2 linked regions of the Methylibium petroleiphilum PM1 genome follow. The protein of the gene in region 2 interacts with the protein of the main gene of each other region in a pairwise test. Links are inferred from orthologs where the notes say so. Each region holds a gene or a part of one and is shown on either strand. Other genes may lie near its edges. The genes, in order: ruvC and ruvA.

The links.
Region 1: the proteins of ruvA (region 2) and ruvC interact in binary tests that used the Escherichia coli proteins (3 or more experiments, as listed by UniProt). The link is inferred for Methylibium petroleiphilum PM1 from one-to-one orthologs.

Annotation. Positions count from the first base shown.
Region 1 is NC_008825.1:516,217-530,683, forward strand. Bases 6,289-9,287 are described here. They hold ruvC (crossover junction endodeoxyribonuclease RuvC), read right to left. Parts: upstream 8,066-9,287; coding sequence 7,511-8,065; downstream 6,289-7,510. Other genes in these bases: pedF (cytochrome c-550 PedF), read left to right, coding at 6,289-6,657; MPE_RS02410 (substrate-binding periplasmic protein), read left to right, coding at 6,654-7,484; MPE_RS02420 (phosphatidate cytidylyltransferase), read right to left, coding at 8,065-9,039; MPE_RS02425 (lysophospholipid acyltransferase family protein), read right to left, coding at 9,036-9,287. In the rest of the region: MPE_RS02385 (methanol/ethanol family PQQ-dependent dehydrogenase), read right to left, coding at 1-1,554; MPE_RS02390 (sensor histidine kinase), read left to right, coding at 1,734-3,080; MPE_RS02395 (response regulator transcription factor), read left to right, coding at 3,070-3,690; MPE_RS02400 (sigma-54-dependent Fis family transcriptional regulator), read right to left, coding at 3,763-5,901; more of pedF, read left to right, coding at 6,184-6,288; more of MPE_RS02425, read right to left, coding at 9,288-9,662; purH (bifunctional phosphoribosylaminoimidazolecarboxamide formyltransferase/IMP cyclohydrolase), read right to left, coding at 9,714-11,309; MPE_RS02435 (Fis family transcriptional regulator), read right to left, coding at 11,357-11,596; tRNA dihydrouridine synthase DusB, read right to left, coding at 11,593-12,633; MPE_RS02445 (YqaA family protein), read left to right, coding at 12,750-13,232; MPE_RS24835 (patatin-like phospholipase family protein), read right to left, coding at 13,258-14,451; MPE_RS02455 (hypothetical protein), read right to left, coding at 14,448-14,467.
Region 2 is NC_008825.1:3,433,268-3,447,445, forward strand. The notes cover bases 6,267-8,976. They hold ruvA (Holliday junction branch migration protein RuvA), read right to left. Parts: upstream 8,056-8,976; coding sequence 7,477-8,055; downstream 6,267-7,476. Other genes in these bases: MPE_RS16330 (dynamin family protein), read left to right, coding at 6,267-6,377; mutY (A/G-specific adenine glycosylase), read left to right, coding at 6,386-7,480; MPE_RS16345 (response regulator), read right to left, coding at 8,098-8,757; MPE_RS16350 (sensor histidine kinase), read right to left, coding at 8,825-8,976. Outside these bases: ispE (4-(cytidine 5'-diphospho)-2-C-methyl-D-erythritol kinase), read right to left, coding at 104-967; MPE_RS16315 (outer membrane lipoprotein LolB), read right to left, coding at 980-1,504; MPE_RS16320 (tetratricopeptide repeat protein), read right to left, coding at 1,501-3,330; mutM (bifunctional DNA-formamidopyrimidine glycosylase/DNA-(apurinic or apyrimidinic site) lyase), read left to right, coding at 3,381-4,220; more of MPE_RS16330, read left to right, coding at 4,428-6,266; more of MPE_RS16350, read right to left, coding at 8,977-10,684; MPE_RS16355 (PhoH family protein), read left to right, coding at 10,777-11,733; rRNA maturation RNase YbeY, read left to right, coding at 11,735-12,184; MPE_RS16365 (potassium channel family protein), read left to right, coding at 12,202-12,633; MPE_RS16370 (class I SAM-dependent rRNA methyltransferase), read right to left, coding at 12,663-13,856; MPE_RS16375 (tyrosine recombinase XerC), read right to left, coding at 13,915-14,178. UniProt on the Escherichia coli protein: The RuvA-RuvB-RuvC complex processes Holliday junction (HJ) DNA during genetic recombination and DNA repair.

The sequences.
Region 1 (14,467 bases), 2.9 Mb from region 2 along the record:
TTCCCACGCGATCTTGCCGGTCACCGGGTCGATTGCCCGCAGCGTGCCGACGTGGTCCTCGTACAGCCGCTTGATGCGGAAGCCCTGGCCGAGGTAGGCCGAGCCGGCCTTGTAGGTCAGGTGCTCGGTCCAGTAGTCCATCGCCCAGTGGTTCGCCGGGATGTAGAACAGGCCGGTGTCCGGGCTGTAGCTCATCGGCATCCAGTTGGTGCCGCCCAGGAACGGCGGCGACACGAAGATCGACTCGCCCTTGTCGGCGCCGGGCTTGGGGGCCGGCGGACGGTTGTTGTTCTCGATCGGCTTGCCGGTCTTCAGGTCGAAACCCTTGGCCCAGGTGATGCCGTCGACGAACGGCCACGCACCGAGCAGCGCGGTCGGCTTGTTCGGATAGCCGGCGCCGGTCGCGAGCTTCTCGCGGTCGGTCACGAAGAAAAAGCCGTTGCGGTCGGCATGCGCGCCGGCCTTCACCAGCTTGCCGGACTTCGGGTCCTTGTACTCGAACAGCACGATCGAGTTGTTGCCCGAGAAGTCCCAGGCATCGTTCGGCGTGTGCTGGAAGAAGCCCTTGAGTTCGCCGGTCGACGCATCGACGTAGGCCTGACCCGAGGTGAACAGGCTGTCCCAGTTGCGCGGGTCGTCGCCTTCCTTCGTGCGCTTCCAGGTGTTCCACGGCGCCGGGTTGCCGGTGCCGATCACGATGGTGTTGTTCTCGGCATCGAACGACGCGGTCTGCCACGGCGCGCCGCCGCCCTGGTGCCACGCCTCGACCAGCTTGCCGTCTTTGTCACGCGGCCACGAGGGGGCCTTCGCATCGCCGGTCACCGTGCTGTCCTTGCCGTTCAGGCGGCCCATGTGGCCCTCGACCATCGGGCGAGCCCAGACCTCGGCGCCGGTGTCGGGATCGCGTGCGAACAGCCATCCGACGACGCCGAACTCGTCGCCCGACGAGCCGTGGATCAGCAGCACGCGACCGGACTTCTTGTCCTTCACGATGAAGGGCGCGCCGGTCATCGTGTAGCCCACCTTGTGGTCACCGAACTTCTCGTTCCACACCACCTTGCCGGTGGCGCGGTCCAGCGCCACGACGCGTGCGTCGAGCGTACCGAAGTAGACCTTGTCGCCGTAGATGGCGGGGCCGCGGTTGACGACGTCGCAGCACGGACGGATATCGTCGGGCAGGCGGTGTTCGTAGGTCCACAGCTGCCGGCCGGTCTTCGCGTCGAGCGCCGTGAAGCGAGAGTAGGAACTGGTCGCGTAGATCACGCCGTCATGCACCAGCACCTGGCCTTCCTGGCCGCGCTGCTTCTCGCCGCCGAAGGAGTGGCTCCATGCCGGGACGAGCTTCTGCACGTTGGCGGTCGATATCTGCTTCAGCGGGCTGTAGCGCTGGGCCTTCAGGCCCAGACCGTAGCTCAGGACGTCGGTGCTCGTGCGGTCGTCGTTCGAGATGTCTTCCCAGGTGACGTTCTTGACGGCGTGCGCACCCTGGGACAGTCCCAGGACGGCCAGCGCCGCTGCGACGGACAGGGCGTGACGGACGGGATGCTTGCTCATCGGTATCTCCTCATGTTGTGGTGTACGAGCGAGCCGGAGTCTAGGAAGCGGGGTCCACGGTGTATCGGGAGATCGCCCGCGCGAGATCGGGAGATCCTCCCGCTCGCCGCGATCGGGTCAGGAATGACGATTGCTGCCTGCCCGGTGTGCATGCGATCGACGTAGCAAAGGAGACACCCATGGACTTGAGCAAGCGCCTCGTGGTCTGGCTCGCCTTGCTCGCGGCGCTGTGGCTGGGGATCACGCTGGTCTACACCGCCGTGGCGCTGCGCTCGGGCATCCAGGACGAGATGCAGGGCGCCAACGCGGTGGTGGAACTGCTGTCGACTGCTGCGGAGGCAAACCTCGGCGACGCGCACAGCCAACTCCGGCTGCAGGCCCTGCTCGCGGAAGGGCATGCACGGCACCTGCGGGTGCGCTGGGCCGATGAGCCGAGTCAGGACAACCTGGAGCAGGTGTCACTGCTCCACGACTACGCTCGCCGGCTGGCGCCCGCGGGAAAGCCCGTGGCCCAGCACCGCATCGCGATCGGTCCGCGAACGCTGATCGTCGAACCGGCGCCCGACAGCGAGATCGACGAGGTACTGGGCGATGTGCTGCCGTTGCTGCTGCTGTTGCTCGTGGCCGGCGGGGCGATGCTGTTCGGCGTGTGGTGGATCGTGCGCCAAGCGCTGGCGCCGGCCAGCGTGCTGTGTGCCGGACTGGCCCGGCTGCAGGCCGGCCAGCCGGAACCGGGCTTCCCGGCCTTGAGGCTGCGCGAGTACGCGGCCATCGCGCGGGGCATCGACGAGCTCGCCGCCGGACTGGCCATGGCGCGATGCGAGCAGAGCCGGCTCACACAGCGACTGATCGACGTGCAGGAGCGCGAGCGGCGCAGGCTGGCGAGCGACCTGCACGACGAGTTCGGCCAGCATCTGACCGCCATGTCGGCCACGGCTTCGCTGCTTCAGCGCCATGCCGCACGGTTTGATCCGGTAGAGCTGGCGCGCTGCGCGGACCAGATGGTCGCTTCGCTGGGATGCATCCGACTGCAGCTGCGCACGCTCCTGAGCCGGCTGCGGCCGCACGGGCTCGAGGCCGAAGGACTGGCGCACGAACTGGCGGGCTTGATCGATCGGGCCCGGGCTCATCACCCAACGGTGACGATCCGGGCCGACATCGCCAGGCCGCTGCCGGCACTGCCAGAGGACGCCGCGCTCGCGCTCTACCGCAGCCTGCAGGAAGCGTTGACGAACGCCTACCGACACAGCGGCGCAGGCGAAGTGCAGGTCCGTATCGATGTGCCGGCCGTGCAGCGTGTGCGGATGCGGGTGATCGACGATGGCTGCGGCCGCGCCAGTGCGCTGCCGCGGGGTGGCCTCGGCCTGCTCGGCATGCGCGAGCGCCTGGCCATGGTGGGTGGCGGATTGCGACTGGTCGACAACGCCGGTCCTGGCCTGTGCGTCGAAGTCTGGGTGCCGGTGCCGGCCGTCGCCGTCACCGAGTCACTTGAGGGAGAAATGCTTGATACACGTCTTGCTGCTTGACGATCACGCGGTGGTGCGGGCGGGGTACCGGCAGCTCATCGATGCCGAGCCCGACATGTGCGTGGTCGCAGCCTGCGCCACCTCGGCTCAGGCCTGCGAGCAACTGCGCCTGCAGCAGATCGACGTCGCCGTCGTCGATCTCAGCCTGAAGGACGACAGCGGCCTGCAGGCCATCCAGAGATTGCGCGCCCGGCTGGCCTCGCTGCGGATCCTGGTGTTCACGATGCACGCCCAGCAGAGCTATGCACTGCAGGCCTTGCGCGCCGGTGCGCTGGGCTACCTGACCAAGGACTCCGACCCGCAGGCGATGCTGGATGCGGTGCGTCAGGTCGCTCAGGGCCGCCGGGTGTTTTCCAGCGAACTGGTCGAGGCGATGCTCGATCCCCTGGAAGTGGAGCGCGGCGGGCCGCTGCGGCAGCTCACGCCGCGCGAGTTCGATGTGCTGCGGCTGGCCGCCCAGGGCCTCGCGACGCGTGCGATCGCCGAGGCCATGCACCTCGGCGACAAGACGGTGCTGAACTACATGTCGCTGATCCGGCAGAAGCTGGGTGCAGCGAACGACCTGCAATTGCTGCGGCTGGCGGCGCAGAACGGCCTGGTCGAGCTCTGACCACGGCGCGGTGCCGGCGCCGACGCAGGTCCGTCCGGACCTGGTTTTCGCCGGCACTGCACCCGGTGGCGCTCAGCGGCCCGCGCCTGGCGGCCAGTAGAGCTTGCGGTAGATCGTGTTGCGGCTGATGCCCAGTCGCCGGGCGGCGACCGAGATGTTGCCGCCGGCCTCGGCCAGCGCGCGGCGGACGGTGTCGTGCTCGAGCTGGTGCAGCGTGCTGCGTCCGCCCGGCGCTTCGCCGACCTGGGCGCTGCCGAGGCCGTCGGGTGCTGCCGCGTCCGAGGGACGCGGCTCGGCGTGCTGGGCCATGCTCACCGGCGGCCGAGAGGCGGCGACCGAGGCGGGCTCCTCGTCCAGTGTGCGACGCGCATCCTGCAGAAAGTCTTCGGACAGGTGGTCGACGGTGATCACGGCATCGTCGCCAGCCATCGCCACCGCGGTGCGCAGCACGGTGGCCAACTGGCGGATATTGCCCGGCCAGCGGCAAGCCTGCATCAGCCGCAACACCTCGGCGTCGAGGCGCAGCAGACGACCACGGCACTCGCGCTTGAGCAGCTTCTCGGTCAGCGCCAGCAGGTCGGTGCGCTCGCGCAGCGCCGGCAGCTGCACCACCAGGCCGTTCAAGCGGTAGTACAGGTCCTCGCGAAACTGCTTGCGGTCGATCAGTTCTCGCAGCGGTTGATGGGTCGCGCTGATGACCGACACATCGACCGGCAGCGCCCGCGTGCCACCGAGCGGCGTGACCTCACGTTCCTGCAGCACCCGCAGCAGCCGCGCCTGCAGGCCCAGCGGCATGTCGCCGATCTCGTCGAGGAACAGCGTGCCGCCGTGCGCCTGCAGGACCTTGCCCACGGCGCCCTTGCGGCGCGCGCCGGTGAACGCGCCTTCCTCGTAGCCGAACAGCTCCGACTCGATCAGGGTCTCGGGGATCGATGCGCAGTTGACGGCAATGAAGGGGCCGCTGGCGCGACGCGAGCCCTGGTGGATCGCGCGGGCCAGCATTTCCTTGCCGGTGCCGGTCTCGCCCTGGATCAGCACCGGGATGTCGCGGTCGAGCACTCGCTTGACGCGCGTGACCACGTCGTCCATGCGCGCATCCCCGGTCTGCAGCTGTCGCAGGCTCGGCGACGGCGGCACGGCATTGGGATGGGCCGTCGGTTCGCGAGCGGTGTCGGGCAGCGCGTCGCGGGCGGCCGGCTCGCGGGCCGCCTCGTGGGCGAGCGCCTCCGGCTGATCGTCACGGGCGCGGCCCAGTTGGTGCCAGCCGGTGCCATTGAAGCGGGCGTTCGCATGGATCTGGCGGCCGTCGGGCAGGCTCAGCTCCAGTGGCGTCGACAGCGTCGAGCCGAAATGGTCGACCAGCGCTCCGAGCGACACGCCGAACAGGCCGGTGACCGTATTCATCCGCAAGGCCGCGCCCGACAGGCGCAGCATGTCCAGTGCGGCGCGATTGGCGGCTAGCAGCTTGCCGTCCTGCCCGACGGAGACGATGCCTTCCATCAGCGTGCCGAGATAGTCGCGACGCAGGTGGAAATGCAGGCGCAGGGTCTGGTGGCTGTCCTCGATCAGCCAGTGGTTCTGGATCATGCGCGCCGACATCTTCACCAGGCCCATCGTGTGGACGTGGAAGGAGTGGTGATCGCCGCTGACGTCGAGCACGCCGACCAGGTTGCCGCGCGGATCGAAGATCGGCGAGGACGAGCAGGTCAGGAACTGGTTGGCGTGGACGAAGTGCTCGTCGGCATGCACGATGGTCGGCGTTTCGGTGACCAGCGCGGTCCCGATGGCGTTGGTGCCCTTGCTCGATTCGCTCCAGTTGACGCCCGGCGCCAGCGCGACCTTGGACGCACGCGTCAGGAAGTCGTCGTGACCGATCGAATGCAGCACCGTGCCCTGCACGTCGGTCAGCAGCACCATGCTCTGCGTCGCGAGAATCTGCTCCAGCAGCATCTCCATCACCGGCACCGCATGGAGCGACAGACAGCGGTTGCGCTCCCGGGCCACCGCCAGATCCGAGCGCATCAGCGGGGTGTGGTCCGGCGGCCGGATCGGGCTCAGCCGCAGCGAGGCACAGCGTTCATGCGACTGCGCGATGGTGTCGACGTGACCCGGGTCCGGCGGCAGCCAGACGCTCGTCGCGGAATGGCCGAACCCGGACGGGCGCCGGCTGTCACGCTGGGCAGCGCGCGTCGCGGTGGGGGATGCGGTCATCGTGTCTCCTTGGGGGCGTCAGCCCTCTCGGGCGGCCGGCAGCCGCCTCTGCTGTGTGTCCATTGCTCAGGCGTTTGAACGCCTTGTCGTCACTGCCTGAATCGTCCCCCTGTCACCGTGCCAGCCTGGCCCTGCGGCACATCCATGGGGAGCGTCAGTATGCTCCAGTGTGGAGCAAAATGACGGTGTGAACCCGTCACGAGCAGGGGTTCGGGGCAGAACTGTGGCGATGGCACATCACTTGCACCCTCGGACTGTCCCTCTGATTTGGAGCATCTTTCTATGAACTTTCGTACCCAGTGCCTGCGCCATCTCGTCGCGCTGAGCCTGATCGCCGGCGCCGCGGGCGCCTACGCCCACGGGGACGTCACGCCGCAGGCCGTCGATACCCAGTCGCTTCCCGCGCTCGGTGATACCTGGCGCACCGAGAATCCATACCGCAAGAACGACGAGGCCATCAAGATCGGCACCTCGGCCTATACCCAGAACTGTGCCCGCTGCCATGGCCTGGAGGCCATCTCCGGCGGGATCGCTCCCGATCTGCGCAAGCTCGACGGCGAATGCGCCACGCTGAAGGACGACAAGAAGAAGGCCGCCTGCGTGAAGGAAATGGACGAGTACTACGCCACCACGGTGCGCCACGGACGCACCCGCAACGGTGCCGTCTACATGCCGCCGTTCGAGGGCGTGATGCAGCAGGAAGCGGTCTGGGCCATCAAGAGCTACCTCGAAACCCGCCGCGAGAAGCCGCTGTGATCTCCCGTCGCCGGTTGCTGGGTGCCGCCGCGGCACTGGCGCCGCTGTCCGCGCCGCTCCGTGCCGAGGGCAGCGCGCTGGAACGCGTGCGGCGCAGCGGGAGGCTGGTGGTGGCGGTCTACCAGGACATGCCGCCGTTCAACCTGAACGGTCAGGGCGTCGATGTCGATCTGGCCGCGGTGCTGGCCGACAGCGTGGGCGTGCCGCTCAGCCTGTTGCCGATCCCGGCCGGCGAGAGCGTCGGCGACGACCTGCGCAACGCCGTCTGGCGCGGCCACTACCTCGGCTGGGGTCCGGCCGACGTGATGCTGCATGTGCCGATGGACCGCCCGCTGATCGAGGCCAATCCGCAGGTGGAGGTGTTCGGCGCCTACTACCGCGAGACGGTCATGCTGGCCTGGGACAGCGAGCGCGGTCCGACGCCCGAGACCATCGAGGCCCTGCGCGGGCAGAAGATCGCGGTGGCGGGCGTGTCCCTGCCGGGCTACCTGCTGGCCAGCGCCGACTCCGGCGCCCTCCGCGACACGCTCAGCACCCAGCACGCCGACGGCGTGGCAGCGGCGAAGACCCTGCTCTCCGGCGAGGTGGTGGCGGCCGCCGGCCTGGCCTCCGAACTGGAAGCGACGCTCGCCGGCCAGCCGCGCTACAAGATCGTGCCGCTGCCGCCGATCCCGCGAGCGCCGCGCAACGGCTGGGTGGTCGGCTGTGCCGTGAAGCGCGGCGCGACCGACCTGGCGCAGGTGATGCAGCGCCGCCTGATCGACCTCAACAACGGCACAGGCCTGCGCGATCTCTTCCGGCGCCACAACGTCGTCTGGCGTGGCTGATCGCCGCCGACCGGCCTCGGCGCCGGTCAATAGCTGCGGCCCTTGCGGTATTGCGCATGGGCGCGCCGCGCCAGCGGGCTGACGGCGGCGATCGCCGCCTGCGACGCGCCCGCGTGCGCATGGCAGACCGCGAGGCCGAGCGCATCGGCTGCGTCCCGGCTCGGCTCACCGGGCAGCGACAGCAGCCGCGCCACCATGGCCTGCACCTGCTCCTTGCGGGCGTGGCCGTGGCCGACGATCGCCTTCTTCATCTGCAACGCGGTGTACTCGGCCACGGCCAGATCGCCCGACACCAGCGCCGCCAGTGCCGCGCCCCGGGCCTGACCGAGCAACAGCGTCGATTGCGGATTGACGTTGACGAACACGATCTCGACCGCGGCGCAGTCCGGCTGGTAGCGCGCCGCGACCTCGCGCACACCCTCGAAGATGATCTTCAGCCGCCCTGGCAGGTCGCCGTTCGGCAGCGCGTCGGTGCGCACCGTGCCGCTGGCGATGTAGTGCAGCCGCGACCCCTCGCACTCGACCACGCCGAATCCGGTGGTGCGCAGCCCTGGATCGATGCCGAGGATCCGTGTCGCCATCAGAAGCTCAGGTTGAAGTACCAGCGCACGGAATGGAAGAACACCGGCGCCGCGAAGCACAGCGGCGCCACGCGGTCGAGCAGGCCCACCGCACCGGTGACCGAGGCGCGGTTGCCCCAGTAGTGCACGCCGGCGTCGCGCTTGAGCGCCTTCATCACGAACTCGCCCATCGTGCCGCAGGCACTGGCGATCAGCGCCATCACCATCGCCTGCCCCGGCTTGAAGGGTGTGATCCAGTACAGCAGACCGCCGACGATCGCCGCCACCAGCGCGCCGATCAGCCAGGCACGGTAGCTGAAGCTGCGGCTGATGTGGCGCGCCACGGGGCGGCGGCGCAGGCGCCGGCTCGCGGCCTCCTGAGCGATGTGGGCCACCGCGACCACCAGCACCAGGAAGAACACCAGGAAGGCCCCGCGATCCTCGCGGTTCGGAAACTGCAGCAGCAACAGCGCCGGCGTGTGGCTCATGCCGTAGACGCAGACCATGATGCCCCACTGGATCTTCGCGTTGCGCTCGAGGAAGCGCTCCGGGTCGCCGGCCAGCGCGCTCACCACCGGGATCGCCAGGAAGATGTAGACCGGAATGAAGACCGAAAACAGGTCGAAATTGCGGTTGGCCACCAGCAGGTACTGCAGCGGCAGCACGATGAAGAAGGCCAGGATCAGGCTGCGGTGATCGCTGCGCCGCGTGTGCATCAGAGTGATGTACTCGCGCAGCGCCAGGAAGCTGAGCACGCCGAACAGCAGTGTCGCCCCCGCCGCACCCGACACCCAGGCGAGCCAGAACACCGAGGCGCCGATCCACAGGGCGCGCAGCTCGCGCTTGAACCGTTCGTGCCGGTCGCGGCTCTCTTCACCGCGCTCGCGCAGCGAGCGCAGCAGGGCCACGGCGCTGATCAGCAGCAGCGCGCCGAACACCAGCAGGAACAGCAGGCCCACCTGCTGCGAGGCACTGAGCTGCCGCAAGCCGCTCATGCCGCGACGTCCTTCAGCACGACCACGGCCGCGCGTGCGCGGTCGAGGAAGTCGCGCTTGCTCTCGCCGGGCGTCAGCGGCGCCAGCGGCGCGCCGAAGGTCACCGAGCACAGGATGGGCACCGGCACCACCTCCCCCTTGGGCATCACGCGCTGCACGTTGTCGATCCATGCGGGGATCAACTGCACCGTGGGGAACTGCTCGGCCAGGTGGTACAGGCCGCTCTTGAAGGCCTGCGGGTCGCCGCGGTTGCTGCGCGTGCCCTCGGGGAAGATCACCAGCGAGTCACCGCTTCGCAGGGCCTCGACGAGGGGCTCGAGCGGGTCCTGGTCGTCCGTGCGCTGGCGCGCCACGTAGACCGCGTTGAACACCTCGCGCGTGATCCAGTGGCGCAGCGGGCTGGCGGTCCAGTAGTCCTTCGCGGCGATCGGCCTCGTACGGGCGCGCAGGTCGCGCGGCAACGCGGCCCAGATCAGGACCCAGTCGAGGTGGCTCTGGTGGTTGGCGAAGTAGATGCGCTGCTCTGCCTTCGGCGGGCAGCCGTACCAGTGCCCCTGCGCCCCGGTGATGAGCCGTGCCAGGAAGGACAGCAACAGGCCTACCGAGTCGGCGGCGGCGGACATGGTCCCCTGCTATTCGGAGCACGCGCCACGGGGCACCGCAGCCGGCCGTGCTCAGTGCCTGAAGTGACGCACACCTGTCAGCACCATCGCGATGCCGCGTTCGTTGGCGGCGGCGATCACCTCGTCGTCGCGCAGGCTGCCGCCGGGCTGGATGACGCTGCGCGCTCCGGCATCGGCCAGCACGTCGAGGCCGTCGCGGAACGGGAAGAAGGCGTCGCTCGCGACCGCCGAGCCGGCCAGGCTCAGGTCGGCGTGGCTGGCCTTGATGCTGGCGATGCGCGCGCTGTCGAGCCGGCTCATCTGGCCGGCGCCGACGCCGAGCGTCATGCCGTCGCCGCAGAACACGATGGCATTGCTCTTGACGAACTTGGCCACCTTCCACGCGAACAGCAGGTCGGCCAGCTGTCCGTCGGTCGGCGCCAGCTTCGTGACGACTTTCAGGTCCTGCAGTCCGAGCACGTGGTTGTCGGCGCTCTGGATCAGCAGACCCGAGCCGACGCGCTTGATGTCGTGCGAATTGAGGCCGCGCGACCAGGCGTCGGGCGCGTCGCGCTGCACGCCGTCGAGCGAGATCTGCAGCACGCGCGTGTTGGCCTTGGCGGCGAACACGGCGCGCGCCTCGTCGGTATAGCCGGGGGCGATCAGCACCTCGACGAACTGCTTCGCGATCGCCTGCGCTGCCGCGCCGTCGACCGGAACGTTGAAGGCGATGATGCCGCCGAACGCGGAGGTCGGGTCGGTGCGGAAGGCCTTGCCATAGGCCTCGGCCGCGTTGGCGCCGAGGGCCACGCCGCAGGGGTTGGCGTGCTTGACGATCACGCAGGCCGGCCCGTCGACGGAAGCGTCGAAGCCTTTCACGCACTCCCACGCCGCATCGGCGTCGGCGATGTTGTTGTACGACAGCTCCTTGCCCTGCAGCTGCACGGCGCTCACCAGCGAGCCAGGCGCCGGGTGCAGGTCGCGGTAGAACGCGGCGCTCTGGTGCGGGTTCTCGCCGTAGCGCAGGTCCTGCAGCTTGACGAAGCGGCCGTTGCTTTGCGCCGGGAACTCGGCGCGCGTGCCGTCGGGGCGCAGCGCCGACAGGTGGTCGCTGATGGCCGCGTCGTAGTTGCTGATGCGGTTGAAGGCCGCGACCGCAAGCGCGAAGCGCGTGCTCTCGCTCACCCGGCCGTCCTGCTGCAGGTCGGCCAGCACGCCGGCGTACTGCGAGGCGTCGGTCAGCACCGCCACGTCCTTCCAGTTCTTGGCGGCCGAACGCACCATCGCCGGTCCGCCGATGTCGATGTTCTCGATCGCGTCCTCCAGCGTGCAGCCGGGCTTCGCGACTGTGGCCTCGAAGGGGTAGAGGTTGACCACCAGCAGGTCGATCGTCTCGATGCCGTGCGCGGCCAGCGAGGCCATGTGCGCCGGCAGGTCGCGGCGCGCCAGCAGGCCGCCGTGGATGGTCGGGTGCAGCGTCTTCACGCGACCGTCGAGCATTTCGGGGAAGCCGGTGTGGTCGGCCACCTCGGTGACCGGGAGGCCGCTGTCGGCCAGCAGCCTGGCCGTGCCACCGGTCGAGAGCAGCTTCACGCCCAGCGCATGCAGGGACCGGGCGAGTTCGACGATGCCGGTCTTGTCGGAAACGGAGAGGAGGGCGGTGGCCATGGCGGTCGTGGAAGCGGGGTAGGGGCGGAAAACGGAGTACGGCGCGCTCAGGGCTTGATGAGCTTGTGCTCGAGCAACTTGCGCCGCAGGGTGTTGCGGTTGATGCCCAGCCACTCGGCGGCGCGTGACTGGTTGCCTTCGGCGTGCTGCATCACCACGTCGAGCAGCGGCTTCTCGACCACCTGCAGCACCATGTCGTAGATGTTGCGCGGATCGGCGCCGCGCAGGTCCTTGAAGTAGGCATCGAGGCCCTCGCGAATGCACGCGTCGATGTGCTTCTTGGTCATGCAGCCTCTTGTTCGAAGGACGGTTCGAGCGCCGCTGCTGCTTGCGGCAGCAGCTCATGCTCGACCCCGAGGGCATCGAAGAAATCGCCGACAGCGGCGACTTGCGCCTCGCAGCGCTCCAGTGTGTTCATTCGGGCGCGGAACAGGGCACCGCCCGGCAACGCGTGCACTGCCCAGCCGATGTGCTTGCGCGCGGTGCGCACGCCGGCGTATTCGCCGTACAGGCCGTAGTGGTCGTGCAGGTGTTCGATCAACCAGGCCTTGGCCTGCGCGGTACGCGGCGGCGGCAGGCGCTCGCCGGTGGCGAGGAAGTGCGCGATCTCGCGGAAGATCCACGGCCGCCCCTGCGCAGCGCGGCCGACCATCACCGCGTCGGCGCCGGTTGCGGCGAGCACGTCGCGCGCCTTCTCGGGCGAGTCGATGTCGCCGTTGGCGACCACCGGCACCTGCACCGCGGTCTTCACCGCGCGCACGGTGTCGTGTTCGGCCGAGCCGGCGTAGCCCTGCTCGCGCGTGCGGCCGTGCACCGTCAGCATCGCGATGCCGAGCGACTCGGCGCCGCGCGCCAGCGCCACCGCATTGCGGTTCTGCATGTTCCAGCCGGTGCGCATCTTCAGCGTCACCGGCACGCCGTGCGGCGCGCAGGCGGTGACCACCGCCTCGACGATGCGCAGCGCGAGCGACTCGTCGCGCATCAGCGCCGAGCCGGCCCACACGTTGCAGACCTTCTTGGCCGGGCAGCCCATGTTGATGTCGATGACCTGCGCGCCGCGGTCGATGTTGTAGGCGGCGGCCTCGGCCATCATCAGCGGCTCGGTGCCGGCGATCTGCACCGCGATCGGCGCGACCTCACCGTCGTGGTTGGCACGCCGCGAGGTCTTCAGGCTGTGCCAGAGTTCCTTGCGCGAGGTGACCATCTCGCTCACCGCATAGCCGGCGCCGAGCCGCTTGCACAGCTGGCGGAACGGTCGGTCGGTGACGCCCGCCATCGGTGCCACGAACAGCCGGTTCGGGAGCTCGATCGAGCCGATGCGCAGGGGAGACACGGGAGGCGGTGTGCTTAAAAAGAGGGCAGAGTATAGCGGCGCGATCCGGGCAGGTCGGGCACCGATCGGTGGCGCTGCTTGCTGCGCTGCATCGACAATCCACATCGATGGAGAGCTGGCTCGAATCGATGCTCGCCGTGCTCGCGTTGCCGAAGTTCGGCCTGAGCACGGTGTTCGTCGTCGCCTTCGTCTCGGCCACGCTGCTGCCGTTCGGTTCGGAGCCGGCGGTGTTCGGCCTGGTCAAGCTCGACCCGCAGTTGTTCTGGCCGGCCGTGCTGGTGGCCACCGCCGGCAACACGCTCGGCGGCGCGGTCACGTGGTGGATGGGTTACGGCGCCGAGCGTGCCTACGAGCGCGTGAAGCACAGGCCGGCCGACGCGCGCGTGCTGAAGTGGCTCGAGCGCTTCGGCCCGCCGGCCTGCCTGCTGAGCTGGCTGCCGGTGGTCGGTGACCCGCTGTGTGCGGTGGCTGGCTGGCTGCGGCTGCCGTTCTGGCCCTGCCTGCTCTACATGGCGATCGGCAAGTTCGCGCGCTACCTGACGATGACGGCGCTGCTGCTGTGGGTGTTGCCGGGGCAGTTTCACCCCTGACGAGCGGTGCGCTCCGGCGCCGCCGTCAGGCCGTGAGCGCGGCGTCCAGCGCGTCGAGCGTCGTCTCGAGCCGGCGCAGCGCCTCGTTGGCGCGGCCGACCGGCGTCGGGCGCGTGTCGAGCAGCGTGCGCCGCGGGTCGTCGAGCGCGGCGCTCCAGCCGAGGCCGTGGCGAGCCAGCCGCGGGCCGAGTGCGGCGCGGCGCGCGCGCAACTGAGTCCGCGTGGCCTGGTAGGCGTGCTCGGCCATGCGGCGGCGCTGCGAGTAGCTGAACGGGTTGGTGAAGAACACCTTGGCGTCGCGCGCGTCGGGCTCGAACAGCAGGATGTCGGTGTCGGGGTGGAGTTGGTCGTACTGGCGCAGGCCGAGCTCCATGCGCGAGCGGATCAGCGTGCGGAACGTCTGGCTCAGCACCTGCGGCAGGCCGCCGTCGACCAGCCGCGCCAGCGGCGCCCTGGCACCGTCCGCCGGCCTGTGCGCGTCGGCGGGGCTGTCGTAGGGCACCAGCGGATTCAGGCAGATCAGCAGGTCCAGGCCCTCGTCGAGCAGGACCGAGGCATGCAGCGTCTTGCGCAGCACGCCATCGACGTAGCAGCGGCCGTCGATCTCGACCGGCGGGAACAGTCCGGGCAGCGCGGCGCTGGCCTGCACGGCGAGCGAGATCGGCACGTGGTCGTGGCCCGGCAGGCCGAAGGGCCGGGCGTCGCCGCTGTCGAGGTCGACCGCCACCAGCACCAGCCGGCGCGCCAGCGTGCGGAAGTCGTTGCTGCGGCCGGGCGCGCCGAACACGCGGCTCAGGTGCTGGTGGACCGTGCGGTTGGAGAACAGGCCGGTCGGCATGGCGCGGCCGAGCTGGTCGAGCACCTGGCTGCGGGTGGCGAAGCCCAGCGCATAGTCCAGAGCCGCGCCGCCGGCCAGACCGGGCGCCCGCGCGAGGCGCTTCGCGAACTCGCCCCAGGCCGGCCGCATCAGCAGCGCGGGGTCGAACACGTCGTCCGGCGGCCCCTCGTTCTCGATGAAGGAGCGGCACAGCTCACGCGGCCCGATGCCGTTGGCCAGTCCGGCGGCCACGAAGCCGCCGGCCGACACGCCCACGTAGCCCTGGCACTGAGTGAGGCGCAGGCCAGTGATCGATTCCTCGAGCGCGCACAGTGCGCCGATCTCGTAGATCGCGCCCAATGGCCCGCCGCCGGCCAGCGCGAGACCGATGCGCGGCATCATCGGAACTGGCAGCCAC
Region 2 (14,178 bases):
CGGAATCAAAATCCGATGCCTTAACCAACTTGGCGACTCCCCTACACAGGACACCGCTCTGGCTTGCGCCCGAGCCACGCCCGAAACCGTCGCTTGGCGACGATCAGCCGGCCCAGAGCGCCAGCGGATGCACCGTCAAGCCGCGGCACATGCGTCCCACCCACGACGGAGGAAGCGAAGCCGCTTCCATCATCGCAACCGTCGGTGACTCGCCGGTGCCGGCCTCCGCGAACACCGCGCTGCCGGATCCCGACATGCGGCTTGCGCCGTAGCGGGATTGCAGCAGCGCCAGAGCCTGGACCACCTCGTCGCTGTACGCCATTGCGGGCGTTTGCAGATCGTTGTGGCCGAACTCGACTGCGTTTGCAGAGAAGTCCGAGATTGTAGCAGCAGCGGTGTTCCTCACCAACAGCGGGCTGCCGAAGATCGCCACGGTGGGCACCGCCACAGCGGGCTTCAGCACGGCCCACCAGCGCGGCGCCAGCTCGATGGGCGTCAGTCGTTCGCCGATGCCCTCGACCCAGGCGTTGTGACCGCCCACGAAGAAGGGCACGTCGGCGCCGAGCTGCAGGCCCAACGCCAGCAGCCGCTCGCGCGACCAGTGCAGGCCCCACAGGCGGTTCAGCGCCAGCAGGGTGCTGGCGGCGTCGGAGCTGCCGCCGCCTAGGCCGGCGCCCCAGGGTACGTCCTTGTCGATCGAGATGTCGGCGCCGAGCGGGCAGGCACTCTCGCGCTGCAGCAGGCGCGCCGCGCGCAGGCACAGGTCGTCCTCGGGCAGCGCGGCGGCCAGGTCGTGGCGGACCAGGCGGCCGTCGAGGCGGCGTTCGAAATGCAGGGTGTCGGCCCAATCGATCAGCGCGAACACCGACTGCAGCAGGTGGTAGCCATCGTCGCGCCGGCCCGTCACGTGCAGGAACAGGTTCAGCTTGGCTGGCGCGGGAACGTCGTAGAGGGCTTGCAGACTCATCGGCGGGCCTTCTCAGGGGGCATCGTCGAGCTTGGCGCGCACGCTCACCACGGGGAGCGCGGCGCGGCGCGCCTCGACCCAGCCCTCGGCCCGGCGCGACACGTCGACCACCCAACCGAGCTGCGAAAAGCCCTGCGGTTGCGCCGCGCTCGGCGCGCCGGGCCAGGGCCGGGCGTGAAGCCAGTCGAACAGCGCGGCGAGCGGTACCCGCTCGCCCAGCGCGTCTTCCGCCAGGCTCTCTAGGTCGGGGTAGAGGCGCTCGCCGTCGCCGGAGCGCAGGCGAACCTGCCGCGGCGACCAGTCGGCGCGGGCGAGCTGGATGCCGAGCGGCGTCGTCAACGACAGCTGGCCCGACTCGGACGAACCTTCCAGTTCGAACGCCGCATTGAAGTTCCGTGCCGCGTCGCCCTCGACACGCACCGACAGCCGTCCCGCCAGCCGCTCGCCCTGGGGCGCCGGCGTGCCAACGCCGGCGCACCCCGCCAGCCACACTGCCGCAGCACACGCGGCGGCGAGCAGTGCGCAGCCACGCCTCACAGATCGACCTTGAGCCGCGCCAGGGTTTCCTTCAGCACGTCGTTCGTGGCGTCGCGGGCCCGGGCCTCGGCCCAGATCCGACGAGCCTCGTCGCGCCGGCCACTGACCCAGAGCACCTCACCCAGGTGCGCGGCGATCTCGGTGTCCGGTCGTGCGCCGTGTGCCTGCCGCAACCAGCGGATCGCCTCGTCATGGTTGCCGAGCCGGTACTCGACCCAGCCCAGGCTGTCGATCAGGAACGGATCGCCCGGCGACAGCTCCAGGGCCTTGATGATCAGCTGGCGCGCTTCCGGCAGGCGCTGGTTGCGATCAGCGAGCGAGTAGCCCAGCGCGTTGTAGGCCTGCGGCTGCTGCGGCTTCAGCGCGATCACGCGACGCAGCAACTGCTCCATCTCGGTCATGCGGTCGAGCTTCTCGGCCATCATCGCCTGCTCGTACAGCAGGTCGGTGTCGTCGCGGTAGCGGTCGTTGGCCTCGGTCAGGACGCCCAGTGCCTCCGACCACTGCTTCTGGTCGCGCAGCAGTTGCGCCTCCACCAGTAGCTTGGAGCGCGCGTCCTCCGGCTGCCGTTCCGGCAGCGCGCGGATCAGGCTGCGCGCCTCGGCGAGCTTGCCCTGCTGCGCCAGCAACGATGCGCGCCGCGATTGCACCGTCAGTGCCTGGGAGCTGTCGACCTTGGCCAGCCAGCCCTCGGCGGCCTTGAAGTCGCGCCGCTGCTCGGCGGCCTGGGCCAACAGCAGGTAGGCCTGCGTCAGACGCTGCATGGGCGTGGCGGCGTCCTCGTCCTGCGTGGCATCGGCCGCTTCGGTCGATGCCGCCTCGCTGCCGGCCTCGAGGCGCGCGAGGTACTCGCGCAGCGCCGCTTCGGCCTCGGCCGGCTGCTTCAGTTCCAGCCGCAAGGCGCCCAGCGTCAGCCAGGCGTCGACAAACTGCGGCGCGTCGCGCGTCACCGCCTCGAGCTGCGGCGCGGCGTCCGCATAGCGCTGCGCGACAGCCAGCGTGCGGGCATAGACCAGCCGCACCGCGCTGCGCGTGGCGGCCGGAGCCGGTGGCTGGGCCTCGAGAAAGGCCGTGACCAGCGACTCGGCCCGCTGCTCGGTCGGCATCAGTTCAATGGCGAGCAGCGCCACGGCCTCCGACCGCGGACTCAGCGCTTGACCACGGCGCGCGGCGTCGAGCGCGCGCGCCGCATCGCCGGCGGCCAGCCGGCTGCGGCCCAGCGCCACCCAGGCGGCCACCGCGGTGGCTTGCGGCTCGCCCGCCGAGCGCTGCTCTGCATAGGGCAGCAGCACCTGTTCGAGCACCGCCGTGGTCGCCTTGCGATCGGTGGTGCGCGAGAAATAGCCAGGCAAGGACCCGATGGCCGCCGGCCGCTGGGCCGGCGGCACCAGCGCCAGCGTGGCCCGCAGCGGCTGCACGGTTTCGGCGGTGCGATTCAACGCGACCAGCAACTGCACCTCGAAGCGGTGGGCGTCGATCGAGCCGGGCACGGCCTGGCGCCAGGCGCGTGCCGCATCGAGCGCCTGCTCGCCGGCCTGTGCCTGCAAAGCGACTTCGGTGGCGCGCCGGAACAGGCGCTCGTCGCGGGTCTTGCGGGCCGCATCCAGCAGGACCTGGTAGCTGGTACCGGCATCGCCCTGGCTGAGCTCCATCTCGCCGATCAGCAACTGGTAGAACAGCGGTGCGTCGAGGACCGAATTTTCCACCGGTGCCGCAGCGCCCGGCCCGGATGCCGGCGCTTCCGCCGGAGCGGGCTGGGCCCACGCCGTCGCGGCAAGAACGCTGGAGGCCGCGAGGGCCAGGACAGCGAATCGGAAAGGGGCCATGGACACTCCAAAGTCGAATTTCATTCTATGCATCCCCAGATAATGGCCCTATGCCCGAGTTGCCCGAAGTGGAAGTCACGCGCCTGAGCCTGGTCGATCGGCTGCGCGGCGCCGAGATCGCCGGGGTGCGTGTGGGCAAGCCGTTGCGCTGGCCGCTCGGCTGCGCGCCGTCGACACTGGTCGGGCGGCGCCTGCTCGACGTCAACCGCCGCGGCAAGTACCTGTGGTTCGCACTGGGAGCGCGGCCCGGCGTCGCGGCCGATGACGGCGGGCTGCTGCTGCATCTCGGCATGTCGGGTTCGCTGAACCTGTCGACGCACGCCGAGCCGCCCGGCCCCTGGGACCACTTCGACCTGGCGACCAGCCATGGCCTCCTGCGGCTGACGGACCCACGCCGCTTCGGCGCGGCCGTGTGGTCGTCCTCGCGCGACGAGGGCGCGGCCGGCAAGCTGCTGGCGGGACTGGGCGTGGAGCCGCTCGAGGCCGGCTTCACCGCCGCACTGCTGCACGCGCGCCTGCGAGGCCGTCGCGTCGCCGTCAAGCAGGCACTGCTGGCCGGAGACATCGTGGTCGGCGTGGGCAACATCTACGCCTCGGAGGCGCTGTTTCTGGCGGGCATCGACCCGCGCACGCCGGGCCATCGCATCAGCCTCGCGCGCTGCGAGCGCCTCGTCGATGCCGTGCGCGCGGTGCTCGCCCGCGCCGTGGCGGTGGGTGGTTCGACGCTGCGCGACTTCCGGGACGCCCATGGTCTGGGCGGCGCCTTCCAGAACGAGGCCCGGGTCTACGGCCGCGAGGGCGAGCCCTGCACGACCTGCGGCGGCACGGTGCGCCGCATCGTCCAGGGGCAGCGCTCGACCTACTTCTGTCCCCACTGCCAGCGCCGTTAGCGCGGTCGACGCAGCGGCCCGCTGTCACAAATGCACACGTCTTGAGCGGCGCGGGCGTGACGTGCTGACGACGGCGGCACGCCGGCGAGAAGGGCCCTGCGCTACCATCTTCTGCACAGAGAGCCCGCGTTGGAAAGTCACCCGTCCGCCTCGTTCGCCCACAGTGTCGACACCCTTGGTCACTGGCGCAGCACGCTGGAATCCAGGGTGCGGGAACTCGCCCGTTTCCTGCGCGAGCACGAGTTGCTCGACGAGCCCGCGACCGGCCTTCTCGAGTCGTTGCGCCAGCGGCTCGCGGGTGAGAAGCTCATCGTCGCCTTCGTCGCCGAGTTCTCGCGCGGCAAGTCGGAGCTGATCAACGCCATCTTCTTCGCCGACACCGGCCGCCGCATCCTGCCGGCAACGCCGGGCCGCACCACGATGTGCCCGGTGGAGATCGGCTACGAGGCCGACGAGCCGCCCGGCCTCGCGCTGCTGCCGATCGACACGCGCCTGCAGAGCCCCTCGCTCGCCGACCTGCGCCGCCAGCCCCGCGCCTGGCAGCTGACGCCGCTGGACATGGAGGACACCGAAGGTCTGGCGCAGGCGCTGACCCAGGTGACCCAGACCCGGTCGGTCAGCGTGACGATGGCGCGCGACCTCGGCTTCTGGAACGACGACACGCCGGACGACAACCCGCCGCTCGACGAACAGGGATGCGTCGAGGTGCCGGCCTGGCGTCATGCGCTGATCAACCTGCCGCACCCTCTGCTCAAACGCGGCCTGGTCGTGCTGGACACGCCGGGCCTCAATGCCATTGGTGCTGAGCCCGAGCTCACCGTCGGCCTGCTGCCGGCGGCCCACGCCACCGTGTTCGTGCTGAGCGCCGACACCGGCGTCACCAAGTCCGACCTGGCCATCTGGCGCGACCACCTCGGCGTGCAGGGCGTGAGCCGCTATGTCGTGCTCAACAAGATCGACACACTGGTCGACCCGCTCAGCACGGCCGAGGAGACCGAGGCGCAGATCGAACGCCAGTGCAACGATGTGGCCCACACGCTCAACATGCCTCGCGAACGCGTGTTCCCGCTGTCGGCCAAGCAGGCCCTGGCGGCGCGCGTGGCCGGTGACGAGGCCGATCTCGTCGCAAGCCGCCTTCCCGCGCTCGAGGAGGCCCTGAGCGAACGGCTGCTACCCCAACGCCAGCAAATGCTGGCGCAGATCGGCGTCGAGGGCATCGCGATCGTCGAGCAGCAGGTCGGCCGGCGCCTGACCGACCGGCGCCGTCAGATCGCCGAGCAGTTGCTCGAGCTGCGCGGCCTGCGCGGCAAGAACGCCACCAAGGTCAAGCTGATGCTGACGCGCGTCGATGCCGAGGCGGCGGAGTTCGAACAGTGCATCTCGCGCCTGCAGGCGATGCGCGTGGTGCACACCCGCATGCTGAAGGACGCGCTGCTCGACCTGTCGAGCGACCGGCTGCGCGAGCACGTGGGCGAGATGCAGGAAGGCATCCGCAGCTCGCTGCTGCAGCTCGGCGCCAAGAAGGCCTTCATGACGCTGTGCGGCAAGCTGCGCGAGCGCATGAAGCGCGCCCAATCGCGCAGCGAAGAGATCCACTCGATGCTCGAGGCGTCGTTCGAGATGCTGAACACCGAATTCGGGTTCAGCCTGCTGGTCGCGCCCACGCCCGAACTCGGCCGCTTCATCGGCGACCTCGACCTGATCGAACGCAACTACGTGCAGTACCTGGGCTTGACGCAGGCACTCAAGCTCACGCAGGAGCGCTTCCTCGAGCAGTTCCGCCGCATGCTGGTGTCGCGGCTGCGCGTCGTCTTCGAGAGCGCCAGCGGCGAACTCGAGCTGTGGAACAAGACCGCGTCCGCTCAGATCGACACCCAGTTGCGCGACCGTCGGCGGGGCTTCAAGCGCCGGCGCGAGGCACTCGAACGCATCCAGGCCGCCGCCGGCGAACTGGAGTCGCGCCTGAGCGAGCTCGAGAGCCAGGATGCGCGCCTGCAGCAGTTGCAGCAGCGCGTGACCGAGCTGGTCGAGGGCACCCGACTGCACGCCGATCCGCGCGGCGACCTGTCCGAGCGGGATACCGTCAGCACCAGCGAACTCCTCGACGACTCGATCGACCTGCTGCTCGACTTCGAGATCGATCCGGCCCGCGCTTGAGCGCCGCCGTGTCCCCACCGGCCCCGAGCGGCAGGACGCCGGCTTCCGCGCCCGACACCGGCGCAACCGCCACCACGGCCAGCCTGGCCGAGCGCGTGGTGACGTGGCAGCGCACCCAGGGTCGCCACGGACTGCCCTGGCAGCGCGAGCGCGATCCCTACCGCGTGTGGCTGTCGGAGATCATGCTGCAGCAGACCCAGGTCAGCACCGTGCTGACCTACTATGTCCGCTTTCTCGAACGCTTTCCGGATGTGGCCGCGCTGGCGCGCGCGGCGCTCGACGACGTGCTGGCCGCCTGGGCTGGCCTGGGCTACTACAGCCGCGCGCGCAATCTGCACCGCTGCGCCCAGGCGGTGATGGCCGAGCACGGCGGCCGCTTCCCGGCCAGCGCCGAGCAGCTCGCCACGCTGCCCGGCATCGGCCGATCGACCGCCGCCGCCATCGCCGCGTTCTGCTTCGGCGAGCGGGCCGCGATCCTCGACGGGAACGTGAAGCGCGTGTTGACGCGCGTCCTGGGCTTCAGCGCCGACCTCGCCGTCGCCCGCCACGAGCGCGGCCTGTGGGCTCGGGCCTGCGAGCTGCTGCCTCCGGCGTCGGCCGACATGCCGACCTACACCCAGGGGTTGATGGACCTGGGTGCCACCGTCTGCCTGGCCCGCAAGCCGAACTGCCTGCTCTGCCCGCTTCAGGGCGACTGCGTGGCGCGACGTGAGGGCCGGCCCGAGGCCTACCCGGTGAAGACGCGCAAGCTCAAGCGCACCCGCCGCGAACACTGGTGGCTGTGGCTGGAGCACGCTGGCGCGGTGTGGCTGCAGAAACGCCCGGCGACCGGCGTGTGGGCCGGACTGTGGAGCCTGCCACTGCTCGACGACGAAGCCGCGCTCGGTGCGGTGGTGCAGCGCTGGCAGGTGCCGGTGGAGCCGCAGCCGCTGATCGAGCACGCACTGACCCACTTCGACTGGACGCTGCACCCGCGGCGCGCGGTGCTGGACAGCGCAGAGGGTGTCGAGGCCGCGCTGGGCCCCGGCCGCTGGATCGCGCTCGACGCCCTCGATACCGTGGGGCTGCCGGCGCCGCTGAAGAAGCTGCTCGCGGCGCGCTAACGCGCCAGCGCCTTCAGCGCGAGCTTGATGCCGTCGCTGACGCCCACCTCGGCCGGCAGCGCCTTGACCGCCGCCTGCGCCTCGCGCTCGCTGTAGCCCAGCGCGATCAGCGCCTGCAGGATGTCGGCCTGCGCGTCGCTGGCCGGCTTGCCGCCGATCGCGGGGCCCAGATCGGCACCGAGCTTGCCCTTCAGTTCGAGCAGCAGCCGTTCGGCGGTCTTCTTGCCGATGCCCGGCACCTTGACGAGGCGGCTGGCGTCCTGCGCCGTCACCGCCTGCGCCAGATCACCCACCGTCAGACCGGACAGGATGGACAACGCGGTGCGCGGCCCGACACCCGAGATCTTGATCAGCATCCGGAAGGTTTCGCGCTCGGGCGCCGTGAGGAAGCCGAACAGAACCTGCGCGTCCTCTCGCACGACGAAGTGCGTCAGCAGCGTGACCTTCTCGCCGATGGCGGGCAGGTTGAAGAAACTGCTCATCGGCACGTCGACCTCGTAGCCGACGCCGCCGACGTCGATCAGCACCTGCGGCGGGGATTTCTCGGCCAGCAGGCCGGTGAGGCGACCGAGCATCCTAGGCTGCCGCGGCGGTCGCGGCGCACGGGTGCGCCGTCTTCAACGCCGGAACAGGCCGAGCCGCTGGGCCTCCAGGGCCACCTCAGCGCGCGAGCTCACGTTGAGCTTGCGGTAGATCTGCTTCACGTAGTCGGCGATGGTGTGGCGCGACAGGTTCAGCTGCACGCCGATCTCCGGCAGCGTGAAGCCCTTGGCCACGCGCAGCAGGACTTCGTTCTCGCGCTCGGTCAGCGTCACGCCCGGCATCAGCGGCGTCTTCTCGCGGAACTGGCTGCGCTGCTGGGCCGCGAAATACTGGATCACGCGGCGCGCGATCGACGGTGACAGCGGCGGCTCGCCGGCGCTGATGCGTCGCAGCTGGTCGGCCAGCTGTTCGCGGGACTGCTCCTTCAGCAGGTAGCCGAAGGCTCCTGCCTGCAGCGCGGGGAACAGGTGGTCGTCGTCGTCGTGGATCGTGACGACCACCGACTGCGCCTCGGGCTGGGCCTCGCGCAGCGCCGCCACCACCTCCACGCCCGAACCGTCGGGCAGGCCCAGATCGACCAATGCCAGATCGAAGCGCTGGGCGCTGATGTGCTCGCGCGCGTCGTGCACGCGGGCGGCCTCGGTGATCTGCGCCTGTGGAAACACCTGCAACGCAAGTGCCTTCAACCAGACACGGATCTCGGGCAGATCTTCCAGCAGCAGGATGTGGGTCATGTCACTCACCGTTTCATGGTAACAGTCTGAGCGCTGACGGCAAGGCCCGCAAGCGACCGGGCGCTGCTCACAGCGGAAGCGTGAGCCGGATCACGGTTCCATAGCCCGGGCCCGACTCGATCAGGCACTGGCCCTGCATCTGCTTGGCGCGTTGCTTCATGCTGGCCATGCCGTGGCCGCGGTCGAGGCGGCCGTCGAGTTCGAGCGGGATGCCGCGCCCGTTGTCTCGGATCACCAGCTGGAACTCGTCGCCGATGCGGCAGGTGACGGTCGCCCGCGAGGCGCCGCTGTGCTTGATGAGGTTGCTCGTGGCCTCGCGCAGCACGCGCGTCGTCTGCACATAGGAACGGGCCGCCAGGGTGCGCGGCGTGGTCGGCTCGGTGCTGTGCCACTCGATCTCGATGCCGGCATCGCCCAGCCGCGACACCGTCTCGGCACGCCAGTCGGCCAGCGCGTCGGTCAGCTGCACCGGCTTGCCGGCGATGCCACGCACCGACAGCCGCATCTCCTCGAGCGCCTCGCGCGCCAGCGTCGAGATACGCTCGTCGGTGCTGGTGTGGACGATGGTCAGCAGCTTGGCACCCAGGTCGTCGTGCAGGTCGGCGGCGATGCGCTTGCGCTCCTTCTCGGCCACCTGCTCCACCCGCACCTCGGCCAGGTGCGAGAAGTTGCGCTCGATCTCGGCCGAGATCTCGTAGACGCGCTGCTCGAGCTGCTGGCGCGCCGTCTCGGCGGCGGTCAGCGCGTTCGCGAAGGTCTGCACCAGCCGGAACGCCAGCACGCAGAACAGCAGCGGGATCGCGAAGTGGATGACATGGACATTGGGCAGCTTGAGGAAGCTGTCCTGCACACCGACCTCGATGCCGATCACCACCACGACCAGTGCGAGGATCGAGCCCAGCAGCCAGAACTCGCCGCGCCGCGTGCGCCACACGTGCGCGAGGCAGAAGCCGATCGCCGCGAACACCTCCAGCGCCAGCACGGAATAGCACAGCACCGCCCCTGAGAACAGCCGCTCCGGCCCGGCCAGCAACAGGCCGGCCGGCATCACCAGGCACTGGGTCCACAGGGCGATGTCGACGGCGCGCCACTTCATGCCGCAGTAGCGCAGCAGGAACAGCACCGCACACACCGACAGCGGGACGAAGGCGATGCAGCTCAGCAGTTCCAGCGTGCCGTTCGGCAGCGGGATGTCGCGCCACCAGATGCGAGCGCTTAGCAGCGCCCAGCCCAGCGACACCACGCCGAAGTACTTCAGGTGCGACACGCGCCGCACCCAGCCCAGCGCCAGCATCACCACGCCGATCATCACGAGCGTCGCCGCCACGATCTGCGCGAAGCTCACGTTCCAGAAGCGCTGGCGCTCATGCAGCTCGCGCAACTGCGGATAGGGCCCGATCAGCACCTCCGACAAGCCACCGGCACGCTGACGCCCCGCCACGCGCGGCAGCGGGTAGCCCACCACCTGGAGCGCCAGTTCGTTGCCGGCGGCATGCAGCAGACCGGCGGGCAGGCTGACCAGCTGCGACTGGTAGCAGTTGCGCGTGACCGGCTCGCGCAGGCTGCCACCGCGATAGAGCAACTGGCCATTGAGGTAGACCTCGAGGTTCGAGCACACCCGCGGGATGTAGGCGGAGAGCAAGGCGCCCGCAGCCTGCTGCGGCGCATCGAAGCGCAGCCGGTACCACTTGACCTGTTCGCCCGCCGGGCCCTGCGCCGACCAGTCGTCCGGGAGTGCCACGGTCTCGAAACCGCCGCCGACCGGCGGCGCGAGCGTCAGTGACGGCACGCTGGCGACCTGGGCGCTGCGCAGCGTCAGCAGGTCCGTCGTCTGGGCGACCGTCGGAGCGGCGAACGGCAGGCCGCCGCACAGGCCCAGCCACAGCAGCAGAAACAGGCGCCCGGGCGCGGAGAGGTGGCGAAGCATGGGCGGCGATTGTGCAGGATGGTGCGCGGGGCGTGCCTGTCGCCGGCGCCCGGCCGCGCCACAATCGGGCTCCCCACGCGACCGCCCTGCCCGTGATCCTGCGCCACGCCTTCATCCCGCTCGACAACATCCGCCTCGCGCACCTGTGCGGCACGCTCGACGAGCACCTGCGTGCCATCGAGGCGGCCTTCAACGTCGGCATCACGCGCCGCAACGAGTCCTTCCGCATCGAAGGGGCCAAGGCGCAGGCCGAGCGCGCCACGGCGCTGCTGCAGTCGCTCTACGACCGCGCCAAGAAGCCCATCACCCCCGAGAGCTTCCAGCTCGCGCTGGTCGAGGCCGCCCAGGGCGGCGGCGTCCGCGACGCGAACCCCGGCGACGGCGCCATCACCCTGCGCACCCGCCATGCCGACCTGGCCGGCCGCACCGGCAACCAGACCCAGTACCTGCGCCACATCCTCGACCACGACATCGCCTTCGGCATCGGCCCGGCCGGCACCGGCAAGACCTTCCTCGCCGTGGCCTGCGCGATCGATGCGCTGGAGCGCAGCGCAGTGCAGCGCATCGTCCTCACCCGGCCGGCCGTCGAGGCCGGCGAACGTCTGGGCTTCCTGCCCGGCGACCTGGCGCAGAAGGTCGACCCCTACCTGCGCCCGCTGTACGACGCGCTCTACGACCTGATGGGCTTCGAGCGCGTCACCAAGGCCTTCGAGAAAGGCACGATCGAGATCGCGCCGCTGGCCTTCATGCGCGGACGCACGCTGAACCACGCCTTCGTCATCCTCGACGAGGCACAGAACACCACCACCGAGCAGATGAAGATGTTCCTCACCCGCATCGGCTTCGGCAGCAAGGCCGTCGTCACCGGCGACGTGAGCCAGATCGACCTACCCAAGGGCGTGGAGAGCGGCCTGATCGAGGCCGAGCGCGTGCTCCGGCGCGTCAAGGGCATCGCGATGACGCGTTTCACGTCGGCGGACGTGGTTCGCCACCCGCTGGTGGCCCGCATCGTCGAGGCCTACGAGACCGCGGCAAAGCCGGTGTCCTAGGATGAAGCGCCCCGCCCGTCCGGTGCTGAAGCTGTCGCTGCAGTTCGCCGATGCAAGCCATCGGGCCCAGCTGCCGCGCCACAAGGTACTGCGCTGGATCCGCGCCGCACTGGACGTGCCGGCCGAGATCACGGTGCGCATCGTCGGAACCGACGAAGGCCGCGCGCTGAACCGCGACTACCGGCAGAAGGACTACGCCACCAACGTGCTGACCTTCGACTACGAGGCCGAGCCGGTGGTGGTGGCCGACCTGATCCTGTGCGCCCCGGTGGTCGAGCGCGAGGCCCGAGACGAGGGCCGCTCACTGGAAGCCCACTACGCCCACCTGCTGGTGCACGGCACCCTGCACGCCCAGGGCCACGACCACGAGATCGAGGCCGAGGCGCAGGCGATGGAAGCGCGCGAGACCGAGGTGCTGCGTGCGCTCGGCTACGCCGATCCCTACGCCTGAGCGCATTCCTGTCGGCCATGGCCCTCGTCGTCTTCAGCTGCGTGCTGCTGATCGTCGCCACGACGCTGACGCACTACGAGGTGCTGAACCTGCTGACCCGCCTGCTCGACCGGCTGCACTGGCCGGGCCGGGCCAAGCTGATCGTCGCCGTGCTCGGCTGCTTCATCGGCCACGGCGCGGAGATCCTCCTCTACGGCGCCGGCTACTGGCTGCTGATCATCAGCGCCGGCCACGGGTCGCTGGGCGGCACCGCCACGCCCGACCTCGGCAGCGCACTCTATTTCTCGGCCGAGACCTACACCTCGCTGGGCTTCGGCGACGTGGTGCCGGCCGGCCCGGTGCGGCTGCTGGCCGGCGTCGAGGCGCTCAACGGCCTGCTGCTGATCGGCTGGTCCGCGTCCTTCCTGTACCTGGAGATGGAGCGCTTCTGGCGGCGACGCGAGCGCTGAGAGGGAGGGAGCAAGGCGTTGCGCCACGCTCACTGCTTCAGGATCGCCAGCCCCTTCAGGTACTCGCCCTCGGGGAAGTTCACCGTCGTCGGGTGGTCCGGCGCCGCCTCCAGCCGTTCGAGCAGGTAGCCGTCGACCCCGGCATCGAGTCCGGCGCCGGCGACGATCTTGTGGAACAGGGCGGCGTCGACACCGCCGGAGCACGAGAACGTGAACAGCAGGCCGCCGGGCACCAGTAGCTTCAGCGCGAGGCGGTTGATGTCCTTGTAGGCGCGTGACGCGCGCTCGGCGTGCGCCGCCGTCGGCGCGAACTTCGGCGGGTCGAGCACGATGGCGTCGAAGCTCGCGCCGAGCTCGAGATGGCGCCGCAGCGTGCCGTTCACGTCGGCGTCCAGCGCCTCGTGCCGCGCCGCATCGAAGCCGTTCAGCTGCACGTGCTCGCTCGCCCGCGCCAGCGCCGGGCCGGACGAATCGACGCTGATCACCTGCTGCGCGCCGCCGGCCAGCGCGGCGACCGAGAAGCCGCCGGTGTAGCTGTAGCAGTTCAGCACGCGCCGGCAGCCGAACTGCCGCACCAGCTGCATGAAGCGCAGCCGGTTGTCGCGCTGGTCGAGGTAGTAGCCGGTCTTGTGGCCCTCCGCCACATCGACCTTCAGTTGCCAACCGTGCTCGCGGATCGTGAGTTCGGTCGCGCCCTCGTCGGCAGCGGGCCGGCGCAGCCAGCCGGTCGCGCTCGGCAGGCCCTCGAGCTCGCGCACGTTGGCGTCGGAACGCTCGTACAGCCGCGCGCACCCGGTGGCCGCCAGCAGGGCCTCGGCGATGGCCGGCTTCCAGCGCTCGACGCCAGCGCCGAGGAACTGTGCGCTCAGCGTGTCGCCGTAGCGATCGACGATCAGCCCGGGCAGGCCGTCGGCTTCGCCATGCACCAGGCGCTGGGCGTCGCTGTCGATCGCCAACCGCGCACGCAGCGCGACCGCGCGCTCGACGCGCCGCGCGAACAGGCTCGCATCGACGCGCTCGGCCACATCGAAACTCCAGGCCCGCACGCGGATCTGCGACGCCGGGCTGTAGGCACCCCACGCGAGGAAGCTGCCGTCGTGGGCGTCGATCCGCACGGTCTCGCCCGGATCGGCTTTCCCGGAGGCGATGCTGCCCTCGAACACCCAGGGATGGCGGCGCAGCAGCGAGCGCTCCTTGCCGGCGCGCAGACGGATCGATTTCATGACCGGATTGTCGCGTGGGGCGGCGCGCGCCGGCGCCGCCGGCGCCGCCGGCGACGCATCACGACTTCTTGCGCGCCCGCGGGTGGGCCGCGTCGTAGGCCTTGGCCAGGTGCTGGAAGTCGAGCTTGGTGTAGACCTGCGTGGTCGTGATGTTGGCGTGCCCCAGCAGCTCCTGCACAGCGCGCAGGTCGCCGCTGGACTGCAGCAGGTGCGAGGCATAGCTGTGCCGCAGCATGTGCGGGTGCACATGGGTCGGCAGGCCGGCCTGGATGGCCCGCTCCTTCAGCCGCGTGCGCACCTGCGAGGCCGTCAGCCGCCGGCC